One region of the Thalassospira sp. MCCC 1A02491 genome, then DNA from elsewhere that is predicted to be linked to it. Evidence: riboswitches for the same ligand, from Rfam matches in the RefSeq annotation. Region 1 holds a riboswitch; each other region holds the start of a gene.

Region 1 (5,220 bases):
CCGGCCAAGTGACAGGATTTGCGCAAATCCGGTGTAAAACCACATGCCTTCAAACACGACATAGAAAGCCACAAGATCGCGCAGGAAATCCTGATCGCGTTCGGGCGTACCGGTTGCGAAGTTCGGATCATCAAGATGCTTGGTATAATGAAGCGCCCATGCCGCCTTGTCGGTAATTGACGGCACTTCGCGATACATGTTGAAAAGCTCGCCCTCGTCCAGACCCAGGCTTTCGACGATATACTGGAAGGTGTGGGTATGAACCGCTTCCTCGAAGGCCTGACGTAAAAGATACTGGCGGCATTCCGGGTTGGTCAGGTGGCGATAAATTGCCAGAACGATGTTGTTGGCAACAAGGCTTTCGGATGCGGCAAAGAAACCCAGATTACGTTTAAGCATCCGGCGTTCGTCTTCCGTCAGGCCATCGCGCGATTTCCATAATGCAATGTCGGCCTGCATGGAAACTTCGGTCGGCATCCAGTGATTGTTGCAACCCGCAAGGTACTTGTCCCAGGCCCAGCCGTATTTAAGCGGCAGAAGCTGGTTCACATCGGCACGCGAATTGATCATCGCCTTGTCACTGACCGTGACACGACCGCCGGAACGGTCAATCTCGCCAAGGCCGGTGGCATCATTTGTGCCATCACCGGTATCGGGCGAAACCGGGGCGTCGGGTGTGTGGTTGGACGCGATCGGGGCGTCGTTTTCAATCCAGTCAAGCATGGTTCTTCTTCCGGTTTCTGGTTACTGGCAGGCTTCGCAATCAGGGTCGTCAAGGGAACAGGCCTTGCCCCAGACGTCCCCGCCGGTAATCGCATCGGATGCGGCGCCCGCATCAATGACGGCGGATGGACTATTGCTGACTGCGGGCGCTGGTGCAGGTGCAGTGACAGGCGAAGGCGATGGGACAGGGCTTGCGGCTTGCGGGGCATTCACCACCGCATTCAGGCGACCATCGGTGCCCTTAAGTGTCGATTTCTCGACATGGGTTGCGGCACTTGATCGCAGGTAATAGGTGGTTTTAAGTCCGCGCAACCACGCCAGACGATAAAGATCATCAAGCTTTTTGCCAGACGGATTGGCGATATAAAGGTTCAGAGACTGCGCCTGATCAAGCCACTTCTGACGACGTGATGCCGCCTCGATCAACCAGGATGAATCAAGTTCAAACGCGGTGGCATAAAGCGCCTTGAGGTCATCGGGAATGCGGTCAATCTGGCCGATGCTGCCATCATAATATTTCAGGTCGGATATCATCACCTCATCCCAAAGACCGCGTTCTTTCAGATCACGGACAAGGGCAGCATTGACCACAGTGAAATCGCCAGACATGTTCGATTTCACAAACAGGTTGCGATAGGCGGGCTCAATTGACTGGCTGACGCCGCAGATATTGGAAATCGTTGCCGTCGGGGGGATTGCCATCGTGTTGGAATTACGCATGCCGGTGGTTTTGACCCGTTCGCGCAACCCATCCCAGTCCAGACGCTGGCTGCGGTCGACATCAAATTCGGCACGAACCTTGGCAAGCAGTTCAAGCGAGTCAATCGGAAGGATGCCCTTCGACCACAGTGATCCGTCGAAACTCTCATAGCGACCACGCTCGACCGCCAAATCAACCGATGCCGAAATGGCGTGGAAGGAAATGGCTTCCATGCTTTCATCGGCAAATGCGACGGCCTCTGACGAGGCATAGGCGATTTTCAGTTTCTGCAACGCATCCTGAAAACCCATCAATCCAAGACCAACCGGACGATGGCGCAGGTTGGAATAGCGTGCCTCCGGAATGGTATAGAAATTGATATCAATGACGTTATCCAGCATCCGCATTGCGGTTTTGACCGTTTGTGCCAGCTTGTCGTGATCAAGGCCGTCTTCGGTGACATGGGCCAGAAGGTTGATCGAACCAAGGTTACAAACCGCGACCTCGTCTGCCGATGTATTGAGTGTAATTTCCGTGCACAGGTTTGATGAATGCACCACGCCACGATGTTGTTGCGGGGACCGGATATTGCACGGGTCCTTGAAGGTGATCCATGGATGACCGGTTTCAAACAGCATGGTCAACATGCGCCGCCAAAGATCCACCGCGCGCACGTTTTTGAAATTCGTGATTTGGCCGCTATTGGCCTTGGCTTCATATGCCTCATACGCGGTCTTGAATTTCGCACCATAAAGATCATGCAAGTCCGGCGTGTCATCGGGCGAAAACAGGGTCCATGGCGCATCTGCCATCACCCGTTCCATGAACAGGTCCGGCACCCAGTTGGCCGTGTTCATATCATGCGTCCTGCGGCGGTCATCGCCCGTGTTCTTGCGCAGATCAAGGAACTCTTCGATATCGATGTGCCATGTTTCGAGATAGGCACAAACAGCCCCCTTGCGCTTGCCACCCTGATTAACCGCAATGGCGGTGTCATTGGCGACTTTCAGAAACGGAACCACGCCCTGGCTTTGACCATTGGTGCCCTTGATATGCGCGCCAAGACCACGCACTGGGGTCCAGTCATTGCCAAGACCGCCGGAATATTTCGCCAAAAGCGCGTTGTCCTTGACCGATTTGAAAATGCCATCAAGGTCATCGGGCACGGTGGTCAGGAAGCAGGATGACAATTGCGGGCGGCATGTCCCGGCATTGAACAGGGTCGGGGTCGATGCCATGAAGACAAAGGTGGAAAGCTGATCATAAAATTCGATTGCCTTGGCTTCGCGGTCGATCTCACGGATGGCAAGACCCATGGCAACCCGCATGAAAAAGGCCTGTGGCAGTTCAAACCGCGACCCTTTGACATGCAGGAAGTAACGGTCATAAAGCGTCTGAAGTCCCAGATACTGGAAGTTCAGATCGCGTTCCGGCTTGATTGCCGCCGCGATTTTTTTCAGGTCAAACTTTGACAATTCCGGATCAATCAGACCGGACTTGATGCCTGCCTTGATCGCGGCGGGGAAATAGGTCGCGTATCGTGCGCCCATCTCGGCCTGGGTGGCTTGTTCGGGCTGGTCGAAGACAAAGCTCAGGGCTTCTGTCCGAAGCTTGTCAAGTAACAGGCGTGCGCTGACAAAGGCGTAATTCGGTTCGCGCTCTACCAGTGTTCGGGCTGCCATGATCGGGGCAAGTGCCAATTCCCCGGTGGTGACACCGTCATAAAGGTTCTTTCTGGTTTCTTCCATGATCGGTGCTGTGCTGACGCCATCAAGGTCGCCACAGGCCTCGGCAATCACGGTCGCCAACCGGTCAATATCAAGCAACCTTTTGCTGCCGTCGGGCAGGGTGACATGAAGATCGGGCTGCCCGGCCCTTTTGCCTTTCTTGCGTGCATCAAGCTTGGCGCGTTCGCGCGCACGGTCTTCACGATACAGGACATAGGCGCGCGCAACCTTGTGATGTTCGCTGCGCATCAGGGCCAGCTCGACCTGATCCTGTATATCTTCGATCTGAAGGGTATGGCCCGGCGCGGCCCGCTTTAACAAGGTCGTGGTAACCTGATCGGCCAATCCATCGACAATGTCATGTACCCGATGTGATCCCGACGCGGTTTCGCCCTCGGCGGCAAGAAATGCCTTGGTCAGGGCTGTTTTGATTTTGGTTGCATCAAAGGCCGTGACCGATCCGTTGCGACGGATCACCTGATAGATGGTGTGTGAATTTGATGAAGGATCGGAAACGGCAGGCCGTTCCAACTCGACTGTTTCTGACATTGTAAGCCCCAATCATATGGGGGCAAAGGCCAAACGGAGGTATGCAGGGATGATTGGCGGTCTGCCAGTCAGATCACAAGCACTCCACCGGGACACCCCGCCCGTGAATGTTTACGTTCGCTCACGGCAGGTCTCCTGGCTTGCGGATCGATGCTTCATCCGGCCTTCCCGAAATGCCAAGCATTTCAGTGACCATGGTTGGATTAAAGCTAGCCGCTTACAGTTGCGGGGGCAGCTTCGGCATTGTCGTGCATATGCAAAACGCACCGAATTCCCTCTTAGCCTTCAAACCGATATGGTTCGGTAAGAAGGACCGTGATGCCTATATATTGGGTTCGGATTGAAAATTTCGTCAATATATATGTTTTCTTGACAGGTTTTACCGATCTCGGTGATCGGGCGCGAAGCCAAGAATTATCAGTCTATATAAGCAGACCCAAAAAGTGACGGGCCCTTTTGGGGCCCGTCCTTTTTTCTTCTTTGGTTTGCTGTGTCGGAACTTGATGACCGAAATCAGAGAACCGTAAGCATGCTTGCAACCAACGGATGGCGGACAATGTCCTTGTCGCGCAGCTGGACACAGGCGACATCTTCGACATTTTCAAGTCGTTCGGACATTTCCGAAAGACCCGACATTTCCGGCAGAAGGTCGGTCTGATCCGGGTCGCCGGTCAGGATCATGGTGGAATTCCAGCCCAGACGCGTCACCAGCATTTTAAGCTGCCCGTATGTGCAGTTCTGGGCTTCGTCGATGACGACGAAGGCATTGTTCAGGGTACGGCCACGCATATAGCCGATCGGGGCAATCTCAATCGTGCCGTCCGAAAGGTATGTGCGCAGGCGCTTGGTGCCAAGGCGATCATTAAGCGCGTCATAAAGCGGGCGAAGATAAGGTGCCATCTTGGCTTCGACATCGCCGGGCAGGAAGCCGATATTTTCGCCGGCTTCAACAGCCGGGCGGGCCAGAACGATACGACCGATATCACCCTTATCCAGGGCTTCGACCGCCTTGGAAACCGCGATATAGGTTTTACCGGTGCCTGCCGGGCCAAGGGCAAGGACCAGGTTGAAGGCATCAATGGCCTCCATCAATGCGGCCTGGTTTTCACTTTTCGGGCGGATGTTGCGGCGGTAGCTTTGATCGCGTTGTCCTTTCTGTTCTGCGGCTTCCCCCTGAAGCGGGTGCCAGTCAGCGTTCTTTTCATCAAACAGTTCATGGACATTGTTGTCGGACTGTTGCGGACGGTTACGACGGCGTGCTGCGCGCTTACCCATGACGATCACCTCATCAAATGTGCCAAAAAAGCAAAACGCGCCATTCCGTCATGGAAAGGCGCGCATTCAATTTTCATCTTGCGATGGAAGTGGCGGTAGGAGTTTCCGCCGGTCACAACATGTTGCATGTGCGATCCGGGGGGCGAAAATTCTCGTTGTAAGACGCTTTTTCGCGGCACTCGGGAACCCCTCCTGCGGTCCAGTGATTGACCGTTGATTGGAATCGTACCCCTATATGCAGTGTCT
Region 2 (5,220 bases), on a different contig from region 1:
TAGAATGACGAGCCGGGTTCTTTGAGAAACGCGATTTCTTCTGGCGTGGATGTCCTGCCAAGAATGTCATTGCGATGCGGATAACGCCCGAACCGGTCGATGATTTTCTTGTGTTTGATTTCAAAGCCGTAATTGTGTTCAAGCCCGGGCTGATCAAACAGGGTCATGGCAATTTCATGGATCAATTCGGATTCTGAATGCATATAGGGCATATACAGAAACGCCCGCTGTTCTGGTGATCCAAGTTCCTTGTCCTTGCCCAAGGATACGGCTTCCTGTGCAAGAACAAGCGCGATCGGATCGGCAGCAAATGATTGCGGCGTGTCGCGATACATGTTGCGCGAAAACTGATCCAGAACGATGATTTCGGCAAGGCGCCCCGATGCGGTGTTGCGCCATGTGAAAAGTTCACCGGCAAGGGCCGCGGCATGAATGTCGGAAAATCGTTCGGCAATGTGGGTGTCAAGTGCAGTATCCTTGATAAACCATTGCTTTTGTTCGAGTTCCTTGAACCAGAAGTCCAGGACTGTTTCAGGAGCCATCATTTCCAACCCATCCCATGTAAGGCCAATCGCAATATTGTGCGATGTGTCTGCTGATCTTTGCCGGGGGAAGGGCGAAGGTCAAGCAATGGCGCGAAAAGATAATCCGTTCGGATGCGGGCAAAGAGTTGACAGGTGTTTGCCGCCCATGGAATATGAACGCGTCTTGGGTGTTGATCCATTGGATCGGCTTAAAAGGGAACGTGGTGCGTTACGACAATGCCACGGCTGCCCCCGCAACTGTAAGTGGTCCGAGCATTACCTATGCCACTGGTGACAAACCGGGAAGGCGTAATGCTTTTGAAACCACGAGCCAGGAGACCTGCCTTTGACTGCCGGACACGGCTTGTCCGGTACTGAACTGTTGGACGCCGGGGTGAGCGTCAGGTTGCAGGGAAAAGGCGGTCTCGTCGTGAAACCGGTATCTTGCTTCCAGCCATCCTATCGTTCTTGATCCTAACTCTGTGCGTCGGGAAACTTTTCTGACGCGCATCGTTCGTGAAAAGAGACGATTACATGTTTAAAACTCTTGGCAAGCTTGCGATTGCAAGTGCCTGTTTCGCGTTTGCGTCACAAAGTGCGCATGCCCATTTTCAATTGGCCTATACACCGGAAGTCAATGTGACCGCCCCCGGCGAACTGCCGGTGAAACTGATATTCTGGCATCCGTTCGAAAACGGACATGTCATGGATATGAAAAAGCCGGTGGCGTTTTACGCAATCCATCGCGGTGATAAAATTGATTTATCTTCAACACTTTCTGAGGTGACCTTCACAGGGAAGGAGAATACCGCCAAGGCGTATGACGGTACTTTGACCCTTAAGCGCAGTGGCGATTACGTGATGGTGGTGGTGCCCGAGCCCTATTACGAAGAAAGCGAAGATATCTTCATTCAGCAGATCACCAAGTCCTATGTGAACCGCAACGAAATCCCGACCGACTGGATGGAGGCACAGGGACTTGTGACCGAAATTCTGCCGTTAAACCGGCCGACCAACATTGTCGCAGGTTCGACCTTTACCGGTCGGGTGCTGAGCAACGGTGAACCGGTATCCAGGATCGAGGTTGAAATCGAATATATGGCAGCCGAACCCGATATGGACCGCAACGCGCCCAAGGAACCGACAGCAGGACCGATGCCCGGTGGGGCGATTGTCGCGATTACCGATGCCAACGGGTATTTCACGTTCGGGATCCCCAAGGCCGGATTTTGGGGTTTTGCGGCTCTTGGCAGTGGGCCGGACAAAGAATTTCAGGGAAAAGAGCTTTCACAGGATGCAGTCCTGTGGGTTCGCGCCTATGATGTGCAATAGGCTTGGGGACAAAATAGATGCATATTGTTGACGGGGCACTGGCCCCAGAGGTGCTGATTGGCGGTGGCGTGCTTGCAGTCGCGGGGCTTGGACTTGGATTGCGCAAACTGCCAATCGATAAAATTCCGGCGACGGGGGTGTTATCGGCGACGTTCTTCGTCGCCTCCCTGATCCACGTGCCGGTCGGTCCGTCGAGCGTGCATCTGATCATGAGTGGTCTGGCCGGGCTTGTGCTTGGCTGGACCGCATTCCCGGCACTTTTTGTCGGGCTTTTGTTGCAGGCCATCTTTTTCGGATTTGGCGGTTTGACCGTGTTGGGGGTCAATACCGTCAATATTGCATTTCCTGCGGTGATTGCCGGTTTCATGTTTCGCGGATTGGTGTCGCGAAGCAATCCAACCTTTGCGGCAATCTGGGGCGGGTGTGCCGGTGCGCTTTCAATTGCGCTGACCACCTTGTTCGTGGCCATTTCCCTTGGTCTGAGCGGGGAAGGGTTTGTACCGGCGGCCAAGCTTGTTTTCTTTGCCCATATTCCGATCATGGCGGTCGAAGGTCTGGTGTCTGCAGCAGCGGTTTATCTGATCATGAAGGTCAAACCGGCCTTGCTGATCGCCGATGCCCAGATCAGCCGATATGACGCACAAAGCCCCGCGATCCTGGCCGAACAGGTGAACGAGGCCAACAATGGCTAAGCTTGCAACTGGGGTGTTTCTGGCAGGCCTTCTGTTCGGAATGCAGGCCGCCCAGGCCCATAAGGTGATTGCATCGGTTTTTCCAAGCGGCACAGCTGTCGAAGGGGAGATCGGGTTTTCCAATGGCGATATGGCTGCGGACACGCTGGTTGAAGTTTTTGACCAGCAGGGAAACAAGATCGATGAAATCAGAACGGATTCTGACGGTTTCTTTGTCTATACGCCAAGCCGGAAAGTTGACCTTGTCTTTCGGGCCGATCTGGGGGCTGGGCATGTTGCAGAAGCCAGTTTTGATATTGCCGACCTGACGGGAATTGCCGGGGCAGGCAGCATTGACGCAGTTTATTCGGATGATAGCGCTAACATCACGGTTGATGGGGCAGTTGTCGCGGATAATGCAACCAAAACTGCAATTACCCGGGAACAGGAAGAAGTCATTGCCGCGATCGTTCGCGATGAATTGCGGCCATTACGTCGGGAAATTACCGCCTATAAGGAAAAGAACGATCTTCAATCGATTCTGGGCGGTATTGGTTATATATTCGGGTTCTTCGGGATTGCCTATTATCTGGCAGCAAGACGTTTGAGAGCCAAAGCAACCAAATCATGAGCCATCTTTTCGGGCATGACCAACCATTAAGCGTTCAGGCAGGCGGGCAACGACCGTCTTCCTTTGTCGGATCGTTTGATCCGCGTGTTCGGGTGGTGGCGGCCTGTCTGTTTTCGGTGATGGCCGTTTCCCTGCATCAGATCGAATTCGCGCTTGCTGCCTTTTTTGTGGCAATAGCGACGATGTTCATGACTGATTTGCCTTTGCGTCTGACCCTGAAACGTATGGCAGCAATGGACGGGTTCATCATCGTGATGCTGGTGATGTTGCCATTCACAACGCCGGGAACCGCCATGTTTACCGTCCTGGGTGCCGAGGCCAGCAAAGAAGGATTGCAACATGCGGTCCTGATCGGCATTCGCGCCAATGCGGTTGTTTTGATGATGCTTAGCCTGCTTGCCGGCTTAACGCCGGTGGGGCTTGGTCATACATTATACCGGCTGCGTTGCCCAGCAGCCCTGGTGCATCTGATGATGTTTACGGTGCGCTATATTTCGGTTCTTCACGATGAATATCATCGATTGCGCATGGCCATGAAATTGCGTGGCTTCAAGGCGCGCAACAGCATTCATACCTATCGGTCGCTGGGGTATCTTTTCGGGATGTTGCTTGTCAGGTCTCTTGAACGTGCCGAACGGGTTCTTGAGGCCATGAAATGCCGCGGATTTAGTGGCCATTTCCCGATGATTGATCATCTTGTGTTCCGGCAACGTGATGCCCTTTTCGGGGTGGGGTTTCTGATGCTGGTTTCCGTACTTGTTATTCTGGATCGTTTTTATGTCGTCGCTTATTGAACTAAACGATATTTCATACGGATACCGCGCCGGGCAAAATGTTCTGGACCGTGTCAGCCTGTCGCTTGAGGCCAATGAACGATTGTTTATTACCGGCCCGAATGGGGCTGGCAAAAGCACGTTGTTGCGCATTCTGGTCGGTCTGATCAAACCGTTTGGCGGCGAAATCAGGGCATTTGGAACGCCGCGTGTAACGGACAAGGATTTCCATGATCTGCGTTGTCGGGTCGGGTTTATTGTCCAGGACCCCGATGATCAGCTGTTTTGTCCGACCGTGGTCGAAGATATCGCCTTTGGCCCGCTTAATCTTGGGGCCAGCCGTGAAGAGGCCCTGGCGATTGTTGACGAGGTTCTTGATCAACTTCATCTCAGACATTTGCGCGAACGCATCACCCACGAGCTTTCAGGCGGGGAAAAGCGGCTGGTTTCTGTGGCGGCGGTTCTTGCCATGAAGCCCGATGTTCTTTTGCTTGATGAGCCGACGAACGCGCTGGACGAAGAAAATCTTCACCGGCTTGAGGAGATCTTGCTGGAACTGCCGCAAGCCATGATTCTGGTGTCGCATGACCCGCATTTCCGCCGGAAACTGGCCACCCGGACGCTGGAGTTGCGCGCCGGAAAAATGTCGCAGGCCAAGGAACTTGCACCGAAGAAATGTACCGCATCCGATCGCGCCCGGCAAAATGCCAAGGCCAATGATCATTCATTTGAAAGTCTTTGACGGTTTAAGATAGGGTATAAGGCGACACACAGCCCGGATGCCCCAACATGTCGCCATTTTCCATTTCGGCCTTTCGACATCTTTTTGCTGCCCAGATCACGTCCCTGATCGGGACCGGATTAACCACGGTTGCCCTGTCACTTCTGGCGTTCGATCTGGCCGGGGCGGATGCGGGGCGGGTATTGGGATCCATTCTGGTTTTGAAGATGGTCGCGTATCTGGTGATCGCCCCGATTGCCGGTGGGATGGCGCATTTGTTGCCACGGCGAACATGGCTTGTCGGGCTTGATATTTTGCGTGCGGCAATTGTTCTGTGTTTGCCCTTTGTCGATCAGATCTGGCAGATTTTTGTTCTGGTCTTTGTGGTCAATGCCGCGTCCGCCGCATTCACACCGGTCTTTCAGGCCATTATCCCGGAAATTCTCGAAGACGAGAAATCCTATACCAAGGGCCTTTCCTATGCCCGCTTGGCCTATGATCTGGAAAACCTGATCAGTCCGGCACTTGCAGCCGCCTTGTTGTTCGTCTGGTCGTTTGACAGCCTGTT
Region 3 (5,220 bases), on a different contig from region 1:
AAGACCAAGAATGGCAACACTGACCGCGCCGGTAGATGCCCCCGCCGAAATGCCCAGCAAATAGGGATCGGCCAGACTGTTGCGCAAAAGCGCCTGTAACACGGCCCCCGACAACGCAAGTGACGCCCCGCAGGCCGCAGCCACAAGTGCACGCGAAATCCGGTAATTCCAGATGATCCCGGAATCGATTGGATCAATCTCATAGCCCGCCTGCCACAGATGATTGGCAATGGTTTGAAGAACCGTGCCAAGGGGAATGTGTGTTTCCCCCTTGGCAGCAGCGATTGCAACCACAGCGGCAAGCAGGATCAAAGCCGCCACGGCGGCACCGCTTCGCGCAAGATATGCCCGCCCCGCCCGCGATCGTGCGGGGGGCTGAGGGGGTGTTTTTTCAAACATTGAAGTCTCCGGGCATATCGAGCGCCATCGGGTTGGGCAATCAGTTCGAGGCACTCAGGCGTTCGACAGCCTGGGCAAGCGTTTCAATACCGTCAATCAGACGAATTGTCGGGTCCATCGATTGCGCATCCATCACAACGATATTGCCGTTTTTAACCGCTTTCATCTGGCGTGTAACCGGATCGGTTTTCAAAAAGTCCATTTTGACTTCCCAATCATCTGCCGGGAAACGGCGACGGCCCATTTTACCGATCACAATGATATCGGGATTGGCGCGCGCAATGGTTTCCCACCCCACGGTCGGCCATTCTTCGTCGCTGTCGATGATGTTTGTTACGCCAAGTTTTTCCGCGATATAGCCCGCGGCCCCGTTTTTGCCCGCGACGTAGGGATCGCTTTTAATCTCGGCACTGGAAAACCAGAAAACGGTCGAAACATTGCTGTTCCCGCTGGCATTGACCTGTGCCAGGGACCGGGCTTCACGATCTTTCAACCTGGCAATCAGGGCCGCGCCGCGATCCTCGATATCGAAAATCTGCGCAAGGTCGGAAATTTCCCGATAAATCAGGTCCATGGAGAAACGGTCATGGCGCACCCCGTCGCCCCCGCCGGCATTGTCCTTGCCGACACAATCGGCCGGTGCGGTATAGACCGGGATCGAAAGTTCATTGAACTGTTCGGTGGTGCCAACAATGCCCTTGGGACCGACATGCCATTGATACTGGGTGGCGACCAGTTGCGGTTTTTGCGCAACCACGGTTTCAAAGCCCGGATCATTATCAGCCAGACGCGGCACGGACGCATTCACATCCCTGAATTCATCCATGACCGGACCAAACCAGACCCCGGTGCCTTTGACCTTATCGGCCAGCCCCAGCGAATAGAGGATTTCTGTCGTGCTTTGTCCAAGCGACACAACCCGTTCGGGGGCCGCATCAAAGTGCAGCGTGCTGCCGCAATTTTCGATGGCAAGCGGATATTCCGTCGCAGCCGCAAACGGGGCCGAAATCATAAAACCGGCAGCAAACACCCCGACTGCCAGCGCATGTTTATAGTGACTGATCACTTTGACTTCCTTTCAAAGACATACCGGCAAGGGTCGGCAATTACCGGCCACTGCACAGCATATCGCAAATGTTATGTTATAACATAACACACACTTTACTATCGTCAAGGGACTGGCAAAAGTGTCGGGAAATGGCGGAAGATGTCAGGATCGGTATTCAGGCGCATTTACAAAAAACTGCCGGAAACCGCGACATATGCCGACATTCTCCGGGGCACCCCGCCCGGTCCGTCGCATTCATGTCGGCAGGTCTCCTGGCTCGCGGGTCAAAGCACTTTTCCTGGCCTTCCCGGGTTCATCCCAGTGGCATTGGTCAGAAAAACGCTCACCGCCTACAGTTGCGGGGGCAGCTTCGGTTGATGGGCACGCAGCCCAGATCGAATTCCCTTTATCCGATATCCGGATACCGACATCTGACCGTTAGATTAAAGCCCAAACCCGGTCAAGGAAATTGGCAGATGACCAGAGGCATTTACACAGGGGTCCATGCAGAAATTGCAGTCGACACGACCTTGAATTTGCCATGTTTCATCCCGATTACCTCCACACTGTCTGGTATGCTTGCCGACAAATGAAACCATTGGAACATGATGCACATGACGACTTCTGTTGAACGCAGACGCTTTTTGAAATCCATCGCGGCAGCCGGTCTTATCCTGCCGGGAATGTCGATCTATCAGCATGCATTGGCAGAAGTACCAGGGCTTGACCTTGGTGCGGGACAGCCGTTTGATTTTGCCGATCTGATTGCGCGTGCCAAATCGATGGCGCAGGCCGCCTATGAGCCGCCAGTCGCCCCCAACCCGGAAATTGTCGGGCGGATCGATTACGACACCCATGGCAAATTGCATTACAAACGCGACCATTCGCCGTTTTCCGATGGATCAGGCACCTATCCGGTGACGTTTTTCCATCTGGGCATGTATTTCGCCAAGCCCGTGCACATGTATCTTCTGGAAGACGGCACGGCACGCGAAGTCATCTATAAACCCGATTACTTTGACATGCCAGCCGACAGTATTGCCCGCCAGCTGCCCGAAAACAGCGGCTTTGCCGGGTTCCGCCTTCATGAAGAACTGTCGCGTGATGACTGGAAAACCCAGGACTGGGCGGCGTTTCTTGGCGCATCCTATTTCCGCGCCATCGGTGATGAAGGCCAGTATGGCCTGTCCGCGCGCGGGATTGCGGTCAATACCGCCACATCCCAACCCGAAGAATTCCCCGATTTCCGCCAGTTCTTTATCGAACCGGCCAAAAATGCCGAAGACCCGGTCACCATCTATGCGCTGCTTGATGGGCCAAGCATTACGGGCGCATACAAATTCCTGCTCTATCGCGGGCAGGGTGTGACGATGGATATCGAAAAACATCTGTTTGTCCGTCGCGATATCGAACGGCTTGGCATCGCGCCGCTGACCAGCATGTTCTGGTATTCCGAACAGAACAAATCATTCCGGTTTGACTGGCGCCCGGAAGTCCATGACAGCGATGGTCTGGAACTGTGGACCGGCAGTGGCGAACGCATCTGGCGACAGCTGAACAACCCCGAAACCATCCGCGCATCGGCCTTTGCCGATCATAATCCGCGCGGTTTTGGCCTGATGCAGCGTGACCGCGATGTGAAGAACTATCTTGATGGTGTGCGCTATCACCGTCGCCCCAGCCTGTGGGTCGAACCCCAGGAAGACTGGAATGACGGTGCCGTACAGTTGATCGAAATCCCGACCGACGATGAAATCCACGATAACATCGCGGCATTCTGGGTTCCGAACGCCCCGGCCAAAGCCGGAAACAGCTATCAGTTCAAATATCGCCTTCACTGGCAGGCCCATAACCCGTTCCCGGTTGCCGAACTGGCAAAGGCAACTTCGACCCGCATGGGACGCGGCGGCGAACCGGGCACCAACCGCCCGAAAGACGAGGTCAAGTTTTCTGTCGAATTCGAAGGCGATGTTCTTGGCACCCTTGCCTATGGCGAGTTCCCGGAAATCGTCGTATCGACATCGCGTGGTGAAATCACCCGCACCAAGATCGAACCGATCATGGATACCCGCATCTGGCGGGCGGCCTTTGACCTGAAAGTGGCCGGCACCGATCCGGTTGATCTGCGCATGTATCTCAAGCGCGGGGACGCCCCGCTCAGTGAAACCTGGATGTTCCAGCATCTGCCGGCATTGGGTAATCAGCATCAAGGCTGATCAAAACCCGGCAAGAATGATCAGGGGGCGGGCAACACCGCCCCCTGTTTTTTTATTTACGACGCCATGCCTTCGCCCGGGCGCGCTTGGCCCGATTGCCCAAGGATTGCCATGACATCGCGCATCGGTGGTGCACCAAACATGCGGGCATATTCGCGGCTGAACTGCGATGCGCTTTCATAGCCGACCGCATAGGCCGCACTGGCCGCGTCCTTCATTTCTGCGAGCATGATCTGACGCGCCGTCGTCAGGCGCAGGCGCTTTTGATATTGCAGCGGACTCATGGCGGTCACCTGTTTGAAATGATGATGGAAGGATGACGGGCTCATATTGGCGAAATCTGCCAGCTCCTCGATCTTCAGCGGCTTGTCGAAATTATCCTTCATCAACCGTAATACCGCCGATATCCGTTGCATATTGCTGCCACCAATCGCAAGACCGGCAATCAGCGCGCCCTTGCCGGTGCGCAACAGTCGGTAATGCACTTCGCGCATCAAAAGCGGCAACATGACCGCAATGTCATCGGGCCTTTCAAGCAACTCGACCACGCGTAACACCGCGTCAATCAGGCTGTCGGTGGTTTGTTCGACAAACAGCCCGCGCGCACTTTCGCCTTCTGCCCCGATCTTGAGATCCATATGCGTGACCAGCTCGCTTAAAATCTTGCCATCAAGATCAAGCGACAAACTGCGATAGGGTTGCTGATCACTTGCCAGTGTCACATGCCCGACAAGGGGCAAATCCACCGATGCCGCAAGAAGCTGTCCGGGTTCATATCGATAGAGCTCCTGACCCAGCGTGACTTCCTTGGCCCCCGACACAATCAGACACAGGCAGGGCTTGTAAATCGTTGGCACCTTAAGGCTTGGCGCGGTCGAACGAAACATCCAGACAGGATCGATCGCGGTGCGCACAGATCCATCCGCATCGCAGTATTTATCAATCAGTTCGCAAAGCCGTCGATAACCGTCCATGACCAAATCCCTTTGATTTCCTTGGATGCAGTATACACACCCGGCACCCTGGAAAAAGCGGACTTTGCCCAGGTTGGAGGATCAGGCAATCCAATTCGAGTTCTGTGTATTCAACAAATACCCATTGATCGACACAGTAAGCGCCATGACACAAACCAAAGGAGCATGTCATGACGAACCCGATCAATTATCTCGAAAACAAGACCGTCATCATCACTGGCGCCAGCAGCGGCATCGGGGAGGCCACCGCCCGGCTTCTGGCATCGCGCGGGGCCAAGGTTGTTCTGGGCGCGCGCCGTACCGAACGCCTTGATCAGATTGTTACTGAAATCGAGGCCGCCGGTGGCACTGCCATGGCCCGGTCGGTTGATGTCACCAATGCCGACAGTGTCGAGGCACTGGTTTATAACGCCCAGAACCTTTTCGGGCGCGTCGATGCGATTTTCAACAATGCCGGTGTGATGCCGCTTGCCCCGATGTCGGAACTTAAAACCGATGAGTGGGAAAACATGATCAACGTCAATATCCGTGGTGTTTTGAACGGGATTGCTGCTGTTCTTCCGATTTTCAAGGCACAGGGCGG

What was found. A riboswitch is a leader RNA that binds a small molecule or an ion and turns the genes downstream of it on or off. The one in region 1 is predicted to bind cobalamin.
Region 2: it holds a riboswitch for cobalamin, as region 1 does, so the genes downstream of both, AUQ42_RS11185 (DUF4198 domain-containing protein) here and AUQ42_RS14970 (ribonucleoside-diphosphate reductase subunit alpha) in region 1, are expected to answer to the same signal.
Region 3: it holds a riboswitch for cobalamin, as region 1 does, so the genes downstream of both, AUQ42_RS01970 (ABC transporter substrate-binding protein) here and AUQ42_RS14970 (ribonucleoside-diphosphate reductase subunit alpha) in region 1, are expected to answer to the same signal.

The regions. Positions count from the first base shown of each region.
Region 1 is NZ_LPVX01000032.1:178,032-183,251, reverse strand. Features, by position in the region: gene AUQ42_RS14975 (ribonucleotide-diphosphate reductase subunit beta) at 1-723, opposite strand, end outside; gene AUQ42_RS14970 (ribonucleoside-diphosphate reductase subunit alpha) at 745-3,699, opposite strand; cobalamin riboswitch at 3,807-4,032, opposite strand; gene AUQ42_RS14965 (PhoH family protein) at 4,213-4,974, opposite strand.
Region 2 is NZ_LPVX01000029.1:309,878-315,097, reverse strand. Features, by position in the region: gene AUQ42_RS11190 (DUF924 family protein) at 1-545, opposite strand, end outside; cobalamin riboswitch at 694-887, shown strand; gene AUQ42_RS11185 (DUF4198 domain-containing protein) at 1,059-1,856, shown strand; gene cbiM (cobalt transporter CbiM) at 1,874-2,548, shown strand; gene AUQ42_RS11175 (cobalt ABC transporter permease) at 2,541-3,158, shown strand; gene cbiQ (cobalt ECF transporter T component CbiQ) at 3,155-3,952, shown strand; gene AUQ42_RS11165 (energy-coupling factor ABC transporter ATP-binding protein) at 3,936-4,673, shown strand; gene AUQ42_RS11160 (MFS transporter) at 4,721-5,220, shown strand, end outside.
Region 3 is NZ_LPVX01000003.1:110,240-115,459, forward strand. Features, by position in the region: gene AUQ42_RS01965 (iron ABC transporter permease) at 1-399, opposite strand, end outside; gene AUQ42_RS01970 (ABC transporter substrate-binding protein) at 440-1,465, opposite strand; cobalamin riboswitch at 1,692-1,891, opposite strand; gene AUQ42_RS01975 (glucan biosynthesis protein) at 2,062-3,663, shown strand; gene AUQ42_RS01980 (AraC family transcriptional regulator) at 3,720-4,637, opposite strand; gene AUQ42_RS01985 (SDR family oxidoreductase) at 4,820-5,220, shown strand, end outside.